DNA from 2 places in the Pseudoalteromonas sp. 68 DY56-GL68 genome. Region 2 is predicted to be linked to the other one. Evidence: predicted binding sites of a transcription regulator. Region 2 holds the regulator's gene; the other holds the start of a gene.

Evidence for each region. Region 2 encodes MetJ, which represses methionine synthesis genes. Its sites were predicted from a motif close to TAGACGTCTAGACGTCTA; they were not measured.
Region 1: the regulator MetJ is predicted to act here: its motif matches at 1,830-1,847, upstream of metA (homoserine O-succinyltransferase).

The regions. Positions count from the first base shown of each region.
Region 1 covers NZ_JAOCZL010000018.1:585,514-593,178, forward strand. Annotated here, with positions in the region: gene NYF15_RS11070 (homocysteine S-methyltransferase family protein) at 1-828, opposite strand, end outside; gene metA (homoserine O-succinyltransferase) at 818-1,765, opposite strand; gene ettA (energy-dependent translational throttle protein EttA) at 1,965-3,638, shown strand; gene NYF15_RS11085 (TlpA disulfide reductase family protein) at 3,755-4,246, shown strand; gene NYF15_RS11090 (PilZ domain-containing protein) at 4,282-4,647, shown strand; gene NYF15_RS11095 (histone deacetylase) at 4,701-5,609, shown strand; gene cyoE (heme o synthase) at 5,691-6,575, opposite strand; gene cyoD (cytochrome o ubiquinol oxidase subunit IV) at 6,718-7,077, opposite strand; gene cyoC (cytochrome o ubiquinol oxidase subunit III) at 7,077-7,665, opposite strand, start outside.
Region 2 covers NZ_JAOCZL010000022.1:159,276-166,940, forward strand. Annotated here, with positions in the region: gene metL (bifunctional aspartate kinase/homoserine dehydrogenase II) at 1-1,820, opposite strand, end outside; gene metB (cystathionine gamma-synthase) at 1,826-3,085, opposite strand; gene metJ (met regulon transcriptional regulator MetJ) at 3,311-3,631, shown strand; gene NYF15_RS17910 (malic enzyme-like NAD(P)-binding protein) at 3,721-4,962, opposite strand; gene rpmE (50S ribosomal protein L31) at 5,498-5,713, opposite strand; gene priA (primosomal protein N') at 5,947-7,665, shown strand, end outside.

The DNA of each region.
Region 1 (7,665 bases), on a different contig from region 2:
GTGCACCGAGGTAAAGGTTTCACAAACTCGCGATAACTCTTCAACATACTGGCGTAGTAAGTCTGGGCCAAGGGCGCAGTTAAGGCCGATTGAGAGCGGTTTAATATGGCGAATTGAGTTATAAAATGCTTCGGTTGTTTGTCCTGATAAAGTACGACCAGAGGCATCGGTAATGGTGCCTGAGATCATCACAGGCAAACTACGACCAGCTTGCTCGAATGCTTCCTCTACGGCAAACGAAGCCGCTTTTGCATTAAGCGTATCAAAGATGGTTTCTATTAAAATAAGGTCAGCACCACCTTCCATTAATGCCAGTGTTGACTCAACATAGGCAGCCACCAGCTTATCAAAGTTGATATTGCGATAACCAGGGTCATTTACATCTGGAGAGATAGAGCAGGTTTTTGATGTTGGCCCAAGCACACCAGCTACATAACGCGGCTTACTTGGATCGTTTGCCTCAAACTCATCACAGACGCTGCGTGCAAGTTTCGCTGATTCGAGGTTGATTTCGCGGCTAAGGCTCGCCATATCGTAATCTTCCATCGAAATGGTCGTGGCATTAAAGGTATTTGTTTCTATGATATCGGCACCGGCTTCTAAGTAAGCACGGTGAATATCAGCAATGATTTTTGGCTGAGTTAGACTTAATAAATCGTTATTGCCTTTAATAAGTACATGCCAGTCTTTAAAGCGCTCACCGCGATAATCCTGTTCTTCTAATTTATATTCTTGGATCATGGTGCCCATCGCGCCATCGAGGATTAAAATTCGCTGTTTTAACGCCTCGGTTAATTGTTCGCGTTTATTCACTGCATTACTCGGCATAGTTGTTAGTCCTTACGTCTTGGCTAACTAAGTTAATATCATACGGTGTAGTTTGGTACACATAATAGTTTAACCAATTCGAAAACAATAAAAAGGCATGACTTTGCCACGTTTTCGACGGTTCGTTGTCTGGGTTATCGTCAGGGAAGTAATTTTCTGGCTTAGGTGCATCCGCTGATTTTTCTTGGTCACGCAAATACTCCCCTTTAAGGGTATGTGCATCGTACTCTGGATGGCCAGTAATATACACTTGGCTGCCTGATTTATTTTTAATTAAGTAGGCACCTACTCGCTCAGAACCAGCTAACACTACGAGCTCGTCGCAGGCAGTGATCTTGTCGATATCAATATGACCATAGCGAGAGTGTGGCACTAAAAAGGTATCATCAAAACCACGAGTGAGTGCTGCATGGTCAAAATAACTTTTATGGGTAAATACGCCGCTTAATTTATTTGGTTTAAGTTCGCGCTTAAGGCCATAGTGATGATATAGACCCGCATGGGCCGCCCAACACGAAAACAGCGTAGACGTAACATGCTGCTCTGCCCAATCTAAAATAACTTTTAGTTCGTCCCAGTAAGCAACTTCGTCATACTCTAAATGAGCAAGCGGCGCCCCCGTGATAATCATGGCATCGTAGTTATTATCTTTCACTTCTGAAAAATAACGATAAAACGTATCCATGTGCTGTTCAGAGTTACTGCTGGTGCGATGGGTATCTAAGCGCAACAGCTCAACATTAACTTGCAGCGGTGAGTTTGCTAACAAGCGAATAAACTGCACTTCGGTTTCAACTTTGTTTGGCATTAAGTTTAAGATGGCCAAACGCATTGGGCGGATTTCTTGCGTTTTAGCACGACTTTTTGGCATTACAAACACGTTTTCTTGACGTAACTTTGCAATGGCAGGCAATTCATCTTTTACTGTAATGGGCATAGCTGGCTCCGAGCATACTTATCTGACTGCTAATTATGAACGGATAGTTAGAAATTTCAACCTCTAGATGTTTAGATGTCCAAATGAGTTTTAATTGTTTGAAAGCAAAGCCCATAAAAGCCTGTTTCGTTGACGTATACGCGACAGAGCCTCTACAATATACGCTGTTAATTTTTCCTATAAATTGAAGGCTCCTTTCATGGTGTTACCAGATAAGTTTATATTCTCGATGAGTCGAGTTTCTAAGGTTGTGCCACCTAAGCGCACTATCTTAAAAGATATTTCTTTACACTTTTTCCCAGGCGCAAAAATTGGTGTACTAGGTCTAAACGGTGCAGGTAAATCAACGTTACTGCGCATTATGGCCGGTGTTGACCAAGACTTTGAAGGTGAAGCTCGCCCTCAACCAGGCACTAAAATCGGTTACTTACCGCAAGAACCGCAGCTAGACGAGAACAAAACAGTTCGCGAAACAGTAGAAGAAGCGGTAAGCGAAGTTAAAAATGCATTAAATCGCCTAGATGAAGTATACAACGAGTATGCAATGGACGGTGCTGACTTCGATGCACTTGCGAAAGAGCAAGGCGAACTTGAAGCTATCATCCAAGCACACGATGGTCACAATATCGACAACGTGTTAGAGCGTGCAGCTGATGCATTACGCCTACCACCTTGGGATGCAAAAATTGAACACCTTTCGGGTGGTGAGCGTCGCCGAGTTGCGATCTGCCGTTTACTACTTGAAAAACCAGATATGCTTATTCTTGACGAACCGACTAACCACTTAGACGCTGAGTCAGTTGCTTGGTTAGAACGCTTCTTACACGACTACGAAGGTACAGTGGTTGCTGTAACCCACGACCGTTACTTCTTAGATAACGTAGCAGGTTGGATTTTAGAGCTTGACCGTGGTGAAGGTATTCCTTGGGAAGGTAACTACTCATCGTGGCTTGAGCAAAAAGATTTACGTTTACAACAAGAACAGAAATCTGAAAAAGCACGTCAAAAATCAATCGCACAAGAACTTGAATGGGTTCGTTCAAACCCGAAAGGCCGTCAAGCTAAGTCTAAAGCACGTATGGCACAGTTCTCTGAGCTTCAGCAAAACGATTACCAAAAGCGTAACGAAACGAATGAACTATTCATTCCACCGGGTCCACGCTTAGGTGACCAAGTTATCGAAGTGAAAGGCCTGAAGAAGAGCTTTGGCGATCGCGTATTAATCGATGACTTAAACTTTGCAATGCCTAAAGGCGCTATCGTTGGTATCATCGGTGCCAATGGTGCGGGTAAATCAACGCTATTCAAAATGCTAAGTGGTGAAGAAACGCCTGATAGCGGTGAGATCATTGTTGGTGACACAGTTGAGCTTGCAACGGTTGATCAGTTCCGTGGCGACATGGACGAAAGCAACACTGTTTTCCAAGAAATCTCTAACGGCCAAGACGTATTAAAAATTGGTAACTTTGAATTCCCAAGCCGTGCCTATGTTGGCCGCTTTAACTTCAAAGGTAACGACCAACAAAAATTCGTGAAAGACTTATCAGGTGGTGAGCGCAACCGCTTACACCTAGCTAAGCTATTAAAAGCAGGTGGTAACGTATTACTACTGGATGAGCCAACCAATGACCTAGACGTTGAAACACTACGTGCACTTGAGAACGCTATTTTAGAGTTCCCTGGCTGTGTAATGTGTATCTCGCATGACCGTTGGTTCCTTGACCGTATTGCTACACATATTCTTGATTACCGTGACGAAGGCCAAATTAACTTCTTTGATGGTAACTACACAGAATATGAAGAGTGGTTGAAGAAAACCTTAGGCGCAGAAGCGGCGCAACCTAAGCGTATTAAATACAAAAAAATAGGTTAATTGATACTTAAGCTATCATTATCAGAGCCCTGCACACGCAGGGCTTTTTATTTTGAAAGAAAAATGTTTGCATTTAGTTCTTATTAAAGTACCAACTTTAAAAAAGAACTAATCTCATGAAACACTTGCTAGCACTTATTCTACTGTTTTCATGCTTTATAAATAGCACCTTTGCATCTGAGCTTGAAAACCCCATACAACTTCCTCCTCTCACGCTTGAAATGGCTGATGGGAGCCAGCTTAAAACGGCTGAATTACTTGGCACGCCTTATATTCTTCACTTTTGGGCAACGTGGTGCCCATACTGTAAAAAGCTTCAACCTGGGCTTGAGAAAATTCATCAACAATATAAACGTCACGGCCTTCGCGTGATAGGTGTTAGCTTTCGTGAAGACGATGATGCAGCACCTCAGCAATCTTTAATAAACAGAGGGCATCATTTTAAAACAGCAATAAAGGCAGATCTAATTGCGCAACAGCTTGGCGTAAAAGGAACACCCACAACACTTTTTATCAATAAACAAGGCCAAGTTATTTGGCTAACCACCACATCAGACCCTGACGATAAAAAACTTCATGACAATGCCGCCAAACTCGTGAGTGATTGACTATACTCTAAGCTTAAGCATCGCTAAGGGTTATTATGAAAAATCGCCGTAAGTATTCGCGTATCTTGTTTTCTACACCAGCAACATTGGTTATGAATGAACACACATACAATTGTGAATTACTCGATATATCTTTAAATGGGGCACTGATAAGCCTTCCTGATAAGCTCTTGGCTGATAAAAATGCGCTGGCAGAACTTACTTTCTCGCTGCCAGAAAGCCAAATCACTATTAATATGTCTGTTGAAATCAGGCATATTGAGCCGTTTCATTTAGGCTTACACTGTGTCCATATCGATATTGATAGCATCACTCACTTAAAGCGGTTAGTAGAGCTAAACCTAGGAGACGATGACCTATTACACCGAGAGCTAACTATGCTAATACATACACCCGAATAGACTATTAACGGTAACTTTATTACCATAGTTAAAAACTGGCTGTGCTGTATTCGATGAATTTAAATCCACATTTACCTATCGTCTATCATCCTAATTACTCATTTAACTTCGATCCGAAGCATCGCTTTGTAATGAGCAAATTTGCATACTTATATGAACATGTAAAAAGCCTTGGTCTTATTAATAGTAATTTAGTCCAACCAAAGTTAGGCACGCCAGAACCACTCGAACTAGTACATTGCGATAATTATATTTATGACCTTTGGCATAACCGCCTTGACGAAAAAGCAATGCGCCGTATCGGCCTGCCTTGGTCTGAGCAACTCATGGCGCGTACTTTTACCGCCCCACTTGGCACCTTGCAAACGGCGCGTCTTGCCTTGAAGCATGGTATAGCATGCCATCTAGCAGGAGGCACCCACCATGCTCATACTGATTTTGGATCCGGCTACTGCATGGTGAACGACTTAGCGTTTACCAGCGAAACCCTAATAAAAAGTGGTGAAGTCACCAATATACTTATTTTTGATTTAGACGTTCATCAAGGTGATGGTACCGCAGCAATGCTCGCGCATCAGCCCTATGCCTATACCTGCTCTATCCACTGCGAAAAGAATTTTCCGTTTAGAAAATCAGCCAGCGATTTAGACATAGGATTAGCACCCAATGTGGCGGATAGTGAATACTTAGGCGTTGTTGACGATACGCTGAGTTATTTATTAAACACCCTTAACCCGGATTTAGTGCTTTATGATGCAGGTGTTGATGTATGGCAAGAGGATGGCTTAGGAAAACTTGATATAAGCTGGCAAGGGATAGAGCAACGCGATCATTTAGTCCTTAAGCGTTGCCTAGAGCGCAATGTACCTGTCGCAACCGTAATTGGTGGTGGTTATGATAAAGATCACCGTCGTCTTGCCGCGCGTCATGGCATAGTAGTAGAGCAAGCTGCACGTTTTTAAAACAAATAACGAAAAAAGGCCCGGTGGAGAAAAAACCGGGCCTTTGCTACTGTAACATTGGGATATGTTAGCAACTTTTTTCTAAGTTAAAACAAGTAGCTGTGGAGCTACCGAATGGTAATCTAAAGCCATCGCTATACTCAAAACCGTAATATTTACTATCGAAAAAGCAAACACTTGGCGCGCCCAGCCGCTTACATCAATATTGCGACGATAGCCACGAAGCGCCATTAGCAACCACCAAAAACTCGTTGTACAAGCCACAGCCATAAAAGCTAAACCTGTATAACCACTAATGGTTAATAACATCACAACCAACGCATACACGGCGATATATAAAACAATGTGATGCTTTGCCTTCTCGATCCCTTGCGCTACAGGTAGCACAGGAATTCTGGCCGCTTGGTAGTCGTTATAACGAAAGATTGCAATTGCATATGAATGAGGCATTTGCCATAAACTGAACATTACCAATAAAATCACAGCACCAGCATCAAACTGCCCAGTTACCGCACAATAGCCCACCACAGGTGGAACTGCGCCCGATAAACTTCCTACAAAGGTGCCGTACACAGAACGACGTTTCATATATAAGCTGTACACACCGACGTAAATGACGTAACCAAACGTAGCAAATAAGAGTGCCACTACGTTGGTATACACTGCTAATAATGAGAAACCAAAAACACCAAGCACGATGCCATGTGTCATAGCCGCCTTTGCTGACATTTCGCCAGTGACTGTGACGCGTTTGCGAGTGCGCGCCATAGCAACATCAATATCACGATCAATGACATTATTGATTGCGCATCCAGATGCTACGACTAAAGATAACCCTAGCAAGGTCGCGATCATTAACCATGGGTCAACATCACCACGAGAGGCTAGCAAGAATCCTCCCGCGACGGAGATTAAGTTGCCCATGATAATGCCAGGTTTAGTGACATTTAAATAACGTCGAAACACTTCCTCGACTCCTCTAATATTTCGCACAAACGCAAAATTACGAAAGAAACTAGCTAATAACAGACTGTAAGAACTGGAGACACAACCTCAAACTAACCAGCTCCTTTCGTAAACTCTTTAATCAATTACAAAGTAATTGTTATTAGTACATCATCATGGCGTTCGATTCGTAGATGATCCACACCGACAAACCAACCACCATTACGATAATGATAGCGCTGAAGATAAATGACAATGAGCTGGCCTTGCCGTCTTCAGTTTTAAAACTTAAATGCAAGAAGTACTTTAAATGCACCCAAATTTGTACAACAGCCATCGTCACAATGCACCATACGGTGGCTGGTTTTGAAAACGACCCACTGATTACAGCCCAAAATGGAATAGCCGTTAAAATCACCGACAACACAAAGCCAACTAAATAGTCTTTGATACTGCCATGTGATTGCGCGTTATGTGCGTGTACTTCTAGATTATTAATGACATGTGATTCACTGTGACTCATTACATTGCTCCCATTAAATAAACAACGGTAAATACACAGATCCACACCACATCTAAGAAGTGCCAGAATAGGCTTAAACAACTTAGGCGTGTCACTGTTTGCGGGTTTAAACCACGACGTAAAACTTCGATCATCATGATTGTCATCCAAATTAAACCTGCCGTCACATGCAGACCGTGTAAGCCCACTAAAGAGAAAAACGAGGTTAAAAAGGCACTTTGTTGTGGGCCATTACCGTGCGCAATTAGGTGATGGAATTCATATACTTCCATACCAATAAATACGGCACCAAAGGCAAAGGTAACCAGCAACCAAGTTAACGTAGCGGCCTTCTTCTGCGAATGCGCAGAGATCATCGCAAAACCAAAGGTAATACTACTAAGTAGGAGTGCCGCGGTTTCAACCGCAACAAAATCAAGTTCAAAAATATCTTTGCCAGACACGCCACCGGCTGTGTTCATAAACAGTACGGCATAGGTTGCAAAGAAAGAAGCAAACAATAAGCAGTCGGTCATTAAGTACAACCAAAAACCGAAAACCGTGTTGCCACCCGTATCGTGATGCTCATGGTCATGTGCATCAACATGA
Region 2 (7,665 bases):
CTGCTGCATAACCACGATAGAGTACCCGAAAAAACGCCTTCAATACGGTTAATTTTATCACCACTGTTTTGCAGATCCGCAAGTGCAAAGTTGATAGGCAAACCTGCACCAACACTGGTGTTATAACGCCATAATAAATTACGCTCAGCTAAATTAGTGCGTAAGTTTTGATACCAACTATTAGCTGCAGTACCAGCATATTTATTAGCACTGATCAGGTGGCAGTTAAGCTCAACAAAATCAGGGTATAAGAGGCTAAACGCTTCACTAGCTGTGATATCTACGATCACTTTGTGCTCATAATCAAGTTCACTAATACGTGTTAGTAGCTCTTCTTTTTCGTAGTTTTGCGCTTCATTTTGCCACTGCTCTTGCCACATCTCAGTGTTTAAACCACTAGCACTAAACAGCATTTGCTTAGAGCGAAGTAAAGCGACCACTTTCACTTCATAGTGCTCTGAAAGGCGTTTTAGCTGCGCTTGTAGTTGTGTCAGGAATACCTCTCCCACATTACCCAGCCCAGCAACAATCACAGCCAACTCTTGGCCTTTATTAATTAACTTGTCGTGTAGTAAGGTCAACACGTCACTATCAATCGCTTGGTCTTTTAAAACTAACACGTAGTTTTCATCTTGCTGTACAAAGCGTGTGTTGATACTTTGCTCTTTTAATAACGCCGTTGTTTGCTCTGCGAGTGAGCTAATATCACTACTTGGCGCTACCACCGCACAACCACTTAAATTTGACTCAACAATATTGGCACGCCCTGCAAGGTAACTTACAACTTGATGTGTACACGAGCCTGGCACTAATAGATACGTATCGCCGGCTTTCACAAAGTGATGCAGGCTATGCTGAATCAACTGGCTCAACTCACCCACTTCGCCACTACTTAATTTATCAACACGAAGTAAGTCAATGTTATCGAGGGTCGTAATAAAACGTTTAGCTTTACTGTACCCCTCTTTTACAACCTCTGTTGGGCTTGCCTCACAGTCAAAGCTGCTTCTTACAACGAGTTTAATGTCGCTACCTTTTAGCGGCGACAATGTCTTAGCATGCAATACAGGGTTACCTAAGCGGGCTAATAAATTCGCTTGTTCACGGCATACCTTGTTATATTTAACAGCATTTTTAACTTTGCGAGGATCTGTACTAAATACACCTTGTGTATCAGTCCAAATTGATACCTGCTTTGCAAAGGTATAACTAGCCAGTAATGTGGCACTGTAGTCACTGCCATTTCGCCCTAGCGTTACGGTATTGCCTTGGCAATCAGCGGCAATGAAGCCTGTTACAACATTGATCTGGTTTTGGCTGATTAACTCACTGCAACTTTGCTGGTTTTTTTGATGTAACAATTGACCATCATGCAAAGTAAAGAGTTGTCTTGCATCAACATCTTTAGATTCTAAACCGAGTTGATTTAAATAAGCTGCAAGTAACCGAGCAGACCAAACTTCACCATGAGCAAGTAAAGGTGCTTCTTGTAATTGTTGCTGGGCAATTAACTCTGTCAGTGATGCTAATTCATCTTTTAGTTTAGCTAATGCATGCTGCTTACTCTGCGACACTAATAGCTGCTCGATTAGTGCACGCTGATTATTATCAATAAGCAATAAAATATCACTCACAGCTTGATTATCATTTTGTTGATAGCTCTGCCAGAGCTTTACAAGTGTGTCTGTCGTTTTCCCAGAGGCTGATACAACAACACAATCGCCTTGCTCAGTGTTCGCCAACACAATGTTCGCAACTGCTTGATACCGCTCGGCCGAGCTTAGGCTCGAACCACCAAATTTATGAACAATATTAACCATTTCTTCTACCACAATGCCGTATGTGCAGGCGTTAACTTAAACGATGTATTTTGCTGACTAGTTGACTGTACTTGAGCGCCTTTAGGTTGGCTCGCTTGTAAGCCTTCGCCAGGCTTAACTTGATTGAAAACACGTTCAAGATCAGCAATTAAGTCGTTAATATCTTCAATACCGACAGAAATACGAATGAGTGTATCGCCCACACCTGCCTCAAGGCGTGCTTTAGGTTCCATGCCAGCATGAGTCATTGTTACGGGATGACAAATAAGACTCTCAACTCCACCTAATGACTCTGCAAGACTAAACTCTTTTAAGCTTGTTAAAAACGCAGCAGCGTCGTCAATATCACCTTTAATATCAAAGCTCACCATGCCACCAAAGCCACGTTGCTGCGCTTTAGCGAGCTCATGCTGAGGGTGAGAAGCAAGACCTGGGTAATAAACCTGACTAACAAAAGGCGAATTTTCTAAATACTGAGCGATTGCAAACGCATTTTCTTGATGTTGTTTTAAACGCACATTTAATGTTCGTAAACCACGAAGGGTTAAATAACTGTCAAATGGTGCTCCTGTGATACCGATGTTATTTGCCCACCAAGCGAGTTCATCACCAAGCTCTTGTGTTGCAGCAATCACTGCACCACCCACTACATCGGAGTGACCATTTATATACTTAGTTGTTGAATGTACGACGATATCTACACCAAACTGAATTGGATTTTGTAGTGCTGGTGATAAGAACGTATTATCTGCAGCAACTAAGGCTCCACATTGCTTAGCAACCGAAGTGATTGCTTTTATATCAGTTAAACGCAAAATTGGATTACTGGGTGTCTCTATCCAGATAAGCTTTGGTTTGATTGCTAAAATTTCTTGGTGATTCTCAGCTTTAGTTAAATCCAAAACTTTTAGTTTTAATAAACCACGTTTTTCTAATGACGTGAACAAACGGTAACTACCGCCATAACAGTCATGTGGGATCACTAACGTGTCGTCACTGTTTAATAGCTGCGTCGCTAAATGCACAGCTGACATACCTGTTGCAGTAATAATACCTTTTGCACCACCTTCAAGTTCAGCCAATGTTTCAGCTAAGATATCTCGATTTGGATTACCACTGCGTCCGTAGTCATATTGACGTTTAGTATCAAAATCAGCAAATGAATAGGTGGTTGATAAATAGATAGGTGGAACGACAGCACCATGATGTTTATCAGCTTCGATACCATGACGAACAGCTATCGTCGCTTTATTTTTTTCACTCATTTCATCACCTACTCATTGATTGGATGTTTAGACGTCTAAAAGGTTAGATGATCAATTATAAGAAGTCAAAGCATTTGTGACTTACACATGGAAGTTTATACATTTACACTACTAGATGGCTAAATAACTAGTATTTGACTATCTTTTTTAAAGAGATAAAATTTCCGCATCTTTGCGCTGTGAAAAAGGCGTAAGCTACTTATAACCGAGGCAACGAAATAACTTATGGCTAAATGGAACGGTGAATACATTCACCCATACGCAGAACACGGTAAAAAATCAGAACAAGTTAAAAAAATTACCGTATCAATTCCGCTCAATGTACTAAAAGTATTAACAGATGAACGCACACGTCGTCAGATCAATAATCTGAGACACGCGACAAACAGTGAACTTCTATGCGAAGCCTTTTTACATGCTTTTACAGGTCAGCCATTACCAAATGATGACGACTTACGCAAAGACAACCCTGAAAAAGTCCCTGAAGAAGTTAAAAAGATCATGCTAGAAATGGGATTAGATATCCCTGTACTTGATTCTGAATAAGCCATCGGATAAACGCCGATTCATAAGCATAAAAAACTCAGCAAAGGCTGAGTTTTTTATTCGCGTTAAACTAGTTCGCTTAATTAAACTTAACGCATGTAATCTTCTGGCATTTCAATTTGCGCAACGCCCGATTCAACTGCCGCTTCTGCAACAGCACGTGCGATACGTGGTAATAAACGCGGGTCCATTGGCTTAGGAATAATGTACTCGGCACCAAACTCAAGTGATTCAACGCCAGCCGCTTTTAATACTTCGCTTGGTACTGGCTCTTTGGCAATACCACGAATAGCATGTACAGCTGCAATTTTCATTTCATCATTAATTGCCGTTGCACGCACATCAAGCGCACCGCGGAAAATAAACGGGAAACAAAGCACGTTATTTACTTGGTTAGGAAAATCTGAACGACCCGTTGCCATAATTAAATCATTGCGCGCACTGTGTGCAACTTCTGGAGCAATCTCAGGGTCTGGGTTTGAACACGCAAACACAACTGGTTTGTCTGCCATTAGCTTTAAGTCATCCGCCGTCAATAGATCTGGCCCAGATACACCTACAAAGACATCCGCATCAGCAATAACGTCTTGTAATGTACGTTTATCAGTGTTGTTAGCAAATAACTGCTTATATTCGTTTAAATCATCGCGGCGAGTATGGATCACACCTTTACGGTCAAGCATATAGATATGCTCACGTAATGCACCACACTTAATTAACAGCTCCATACAAGCAACAGCAGCTGCACCTGCACCTAAACATACGATAATGGCATCTTCGATATCTTTGCCTTGTACTTCAAGGGCATTAAGCATACCGGCAGCAGTAACAATAGCTGTACCATGTTGGTCATCGTGGAAAACTGGAATATCGCAGCGCTCGATAAGCGCTTTTTCAATTTCAAAACACTCTGGTGCTTTAATATCTTCTAGGTTGATGCCGCCAAACGTATCAGCGATGTTTGCAACCGTATTGATGAAATCTTCTGTAGTGCGATGTTTTACTTCAATATCAATTGAATCAAGGCCGGCAAAACGTTTGAATAGTAAGGCTTTACCTTCCATAACAGGTTTTGATGCAAGAGGGCCTAGGTTACCTAAACCTAAAATTGCGGTACCGTTTGAAATCACCGCAACCATGTTACCTTTACCAGTATATTTGTAAGCATTTGCTGGGTCAGCAGCGATTTCACGAACCGGTTCAGCCACACCTGGGCTATAAGCTAAAGCGAGATCGTTAACCGTTTCGGCCGGCTTGGTTAATTCAACACTAATTTTACCTGGAACGGGGTGAGCGTGGTAATGTAATGCTTGTTCACGGAAATCTGACATAACGCGATAGTATCCTGCAAAAAAGTTAAAAAGTGAGAGAGCTTGCATCAGTACGATACCTGTAATGTATAAAAATTCCAAGTATTATCAGGTCTATCCTGTTATATGCTATATCGCTTAATTTTAAAGGATTTACCCACAACTTCTGTGCATAGTTGCGATTAATCAGACATAAAAATCCACCTATTTATGACCTTTTAAGCACCTGTTTTTGTATTTTATATGCACGAACACTGCAAATAGCCGAAATTAGTTCCAAACAACCATTTCGACGACATTACCAGCATTTACTTACAAAGTTATTTAAATTTATTACTTTTTATAACTTTTAGAATCATTTATACATCTAAGAATATAGCGAAGGGATTGCACTTTGTCTGCAAAATTAGCGACATAATGAGCATAACAAGCAAAAATAGTTATATAGGAAGTGAGTGAAAATTGCAGGTTCAGCATAACGTCTAACATCATGCTTTATAAATATCAGGTATAAAAAAAGCACCCTAAGGTGCTTTTTTTAACAAAACAGCAGATATTACTTCTTGCTGCTAAGTGCACCGAAGCGCTTGTTGAAACGATCAACACGGCCGCCAGTGTCTAAAATCTTTTGCTTACCAGTGTAAAACGGGTGACACTCAGAACATACGTCTAAGTGGATGTCTTTACATAAAGTAGAGCTAGTTTCGAATTTGTTACCACATGAACAAGTTGCAGTGATAGCTTCGTACTTAGGGTGAATACCTTCTTTCATAGGGAACCTCTAGTTAAGGCCGCATCGCTCTCCAAACCCGTAGTCTGGCACCATACGTCGTTAATACAATTAATAGGCCGCGTATTTTATAGGCCAATACGCTCTGCGACAAGCTTTAAATGCATCTTTCGCTAAAAAAATAAACAGACGGCGCTTGGTTTAGCATTTGTTGGTAGGTTTTTACGACTATTTTTAGTACATTATCTGTCTGTTCTTGTTTTCGTTGAGCCACCATGCACTTTGTAGAAGTTGCCATAAAAGTCCCTTTACCGCGTACCTTCGATTATAAAGTTGAACCGCTGTTGCATAACACTGAATTACAGCCGGGCATGCGTGTTCTTGTGCCATTCGGTCCACAAAAAAAAGTAGCAGTCATACTTGCCACGAAAACAAGTACTGATATCCCTAAAGAGAAGATAAAAGCCATCATAGAGGTGATTGACGAAGCCCCTATTTTATCCAAACGTCATTTAGAGCTATTAAAGTTTACAGCTCGCTACTACTGCTATCCTTTGGGTGAGACCATACATACCGCACTGCCCGCAGCATTAAGGCAAGGTGAATGCCCTGATAAAACCAGCATTAATATGGTTGAGTTGACCGAAAAAGGGGCAAAGCTCCCCTCTTTACGAGCGAAAACGCAACTCAACTTATTAAAACAACTTGCGCAGTCGGGTAAGTCATCGTTAACCGAATTAAAAGCGCTCGGTTTTAATAAGAAAACAATTGATAGCCTACTTGAGAAAGCGCTAATCAAACAATTTATTGAGCATGACAATCAATGGCAGCAACACGCACCCACAGTGGGCAAAAAACCGACTCTTAATAAAGAACAAGCTGTCGCTTGTACTACCATTAACCAAGCGCATGGATTTGCAAGCTTTTTACTCGAAGGGGTGACTGGCAGCGGCAAAACAGAAGTTTACTTACAGTGCCTTGAAGAAGTATTAAAAAAAGGCCAACAAGCTTTGGTTTTGGTTCCTGAAATAGGTTTAACACCACAAACCGTCAATCGTTTTCGTCGTCGCTTTCCAGATACGCCCATTATGCTATGGCATTCGGCACTCACTGATAACGAGCGCCTACAAACATGGCGCTTTTGTGAAAAAGGCAGTTGTGCGATAGTTATCGGCACACGTTCGAGTATATTTTTACCTTTTTCATCACTAGGCATGATCATTGTTGATGAAGAGCATGACAGCTCATTTAAACAGCAAGATACACTACGCTACCATGCTCGAGATCTTGCCGCTTACAGAGCCTTTCAACATAATATTCCACTGGTACTCGGCAGCGCGACACCTGCCTTAGAAACCTTGCATAAGGCGATTACTAATAAATATCAGCTACTTAGTCTAACACAGCGAGCACAAACCAGCACCGATAATCAGTTTCAACTATTGGATATGAAAGGCCAGCCAGAACAAGCCGGTATCGCTCATGCCAGTCTTGCTTATATGCGCCAGCATTTAGAGCGTGGCAAGCAAGTAATGGTATTTTTAAATCGCCGTGGTTTTTCACCTACACTTATATGCCATGAATGCGGCTGGCTAAGTGAGTGCTCACGTTGCAGTACTAGCTCAACGTTTCATAAAGCCATTGGCCAAATGATTTGTCACCACTGTGGTGAACAGCATAGCGTGCCTCATCAGTGCCCTGATTGTGGCAGCACACAGATCTTCCCAAACGGTAAAGGCACTGAGCAAATCGAAGAGTTTTTAACGCAAACCTTTCCTGATATTCCCATTAGCCGTATCGACCGTGATTCAACACGCCGCAAAGGTAGCCTGGAAAAAGCCCTTGATGACATCAACCAAGGCGGCGCTCGTATTTTAGTTGGGACGCAAATGTTGGCAAAAGGCCACCATTTTGCCGATGTTAGCTTGGTACTGATTTTAGACGTGGATAGTGGCCTCTATTCATGTGATTTTCGTGCCACTGAGCATTTAGCG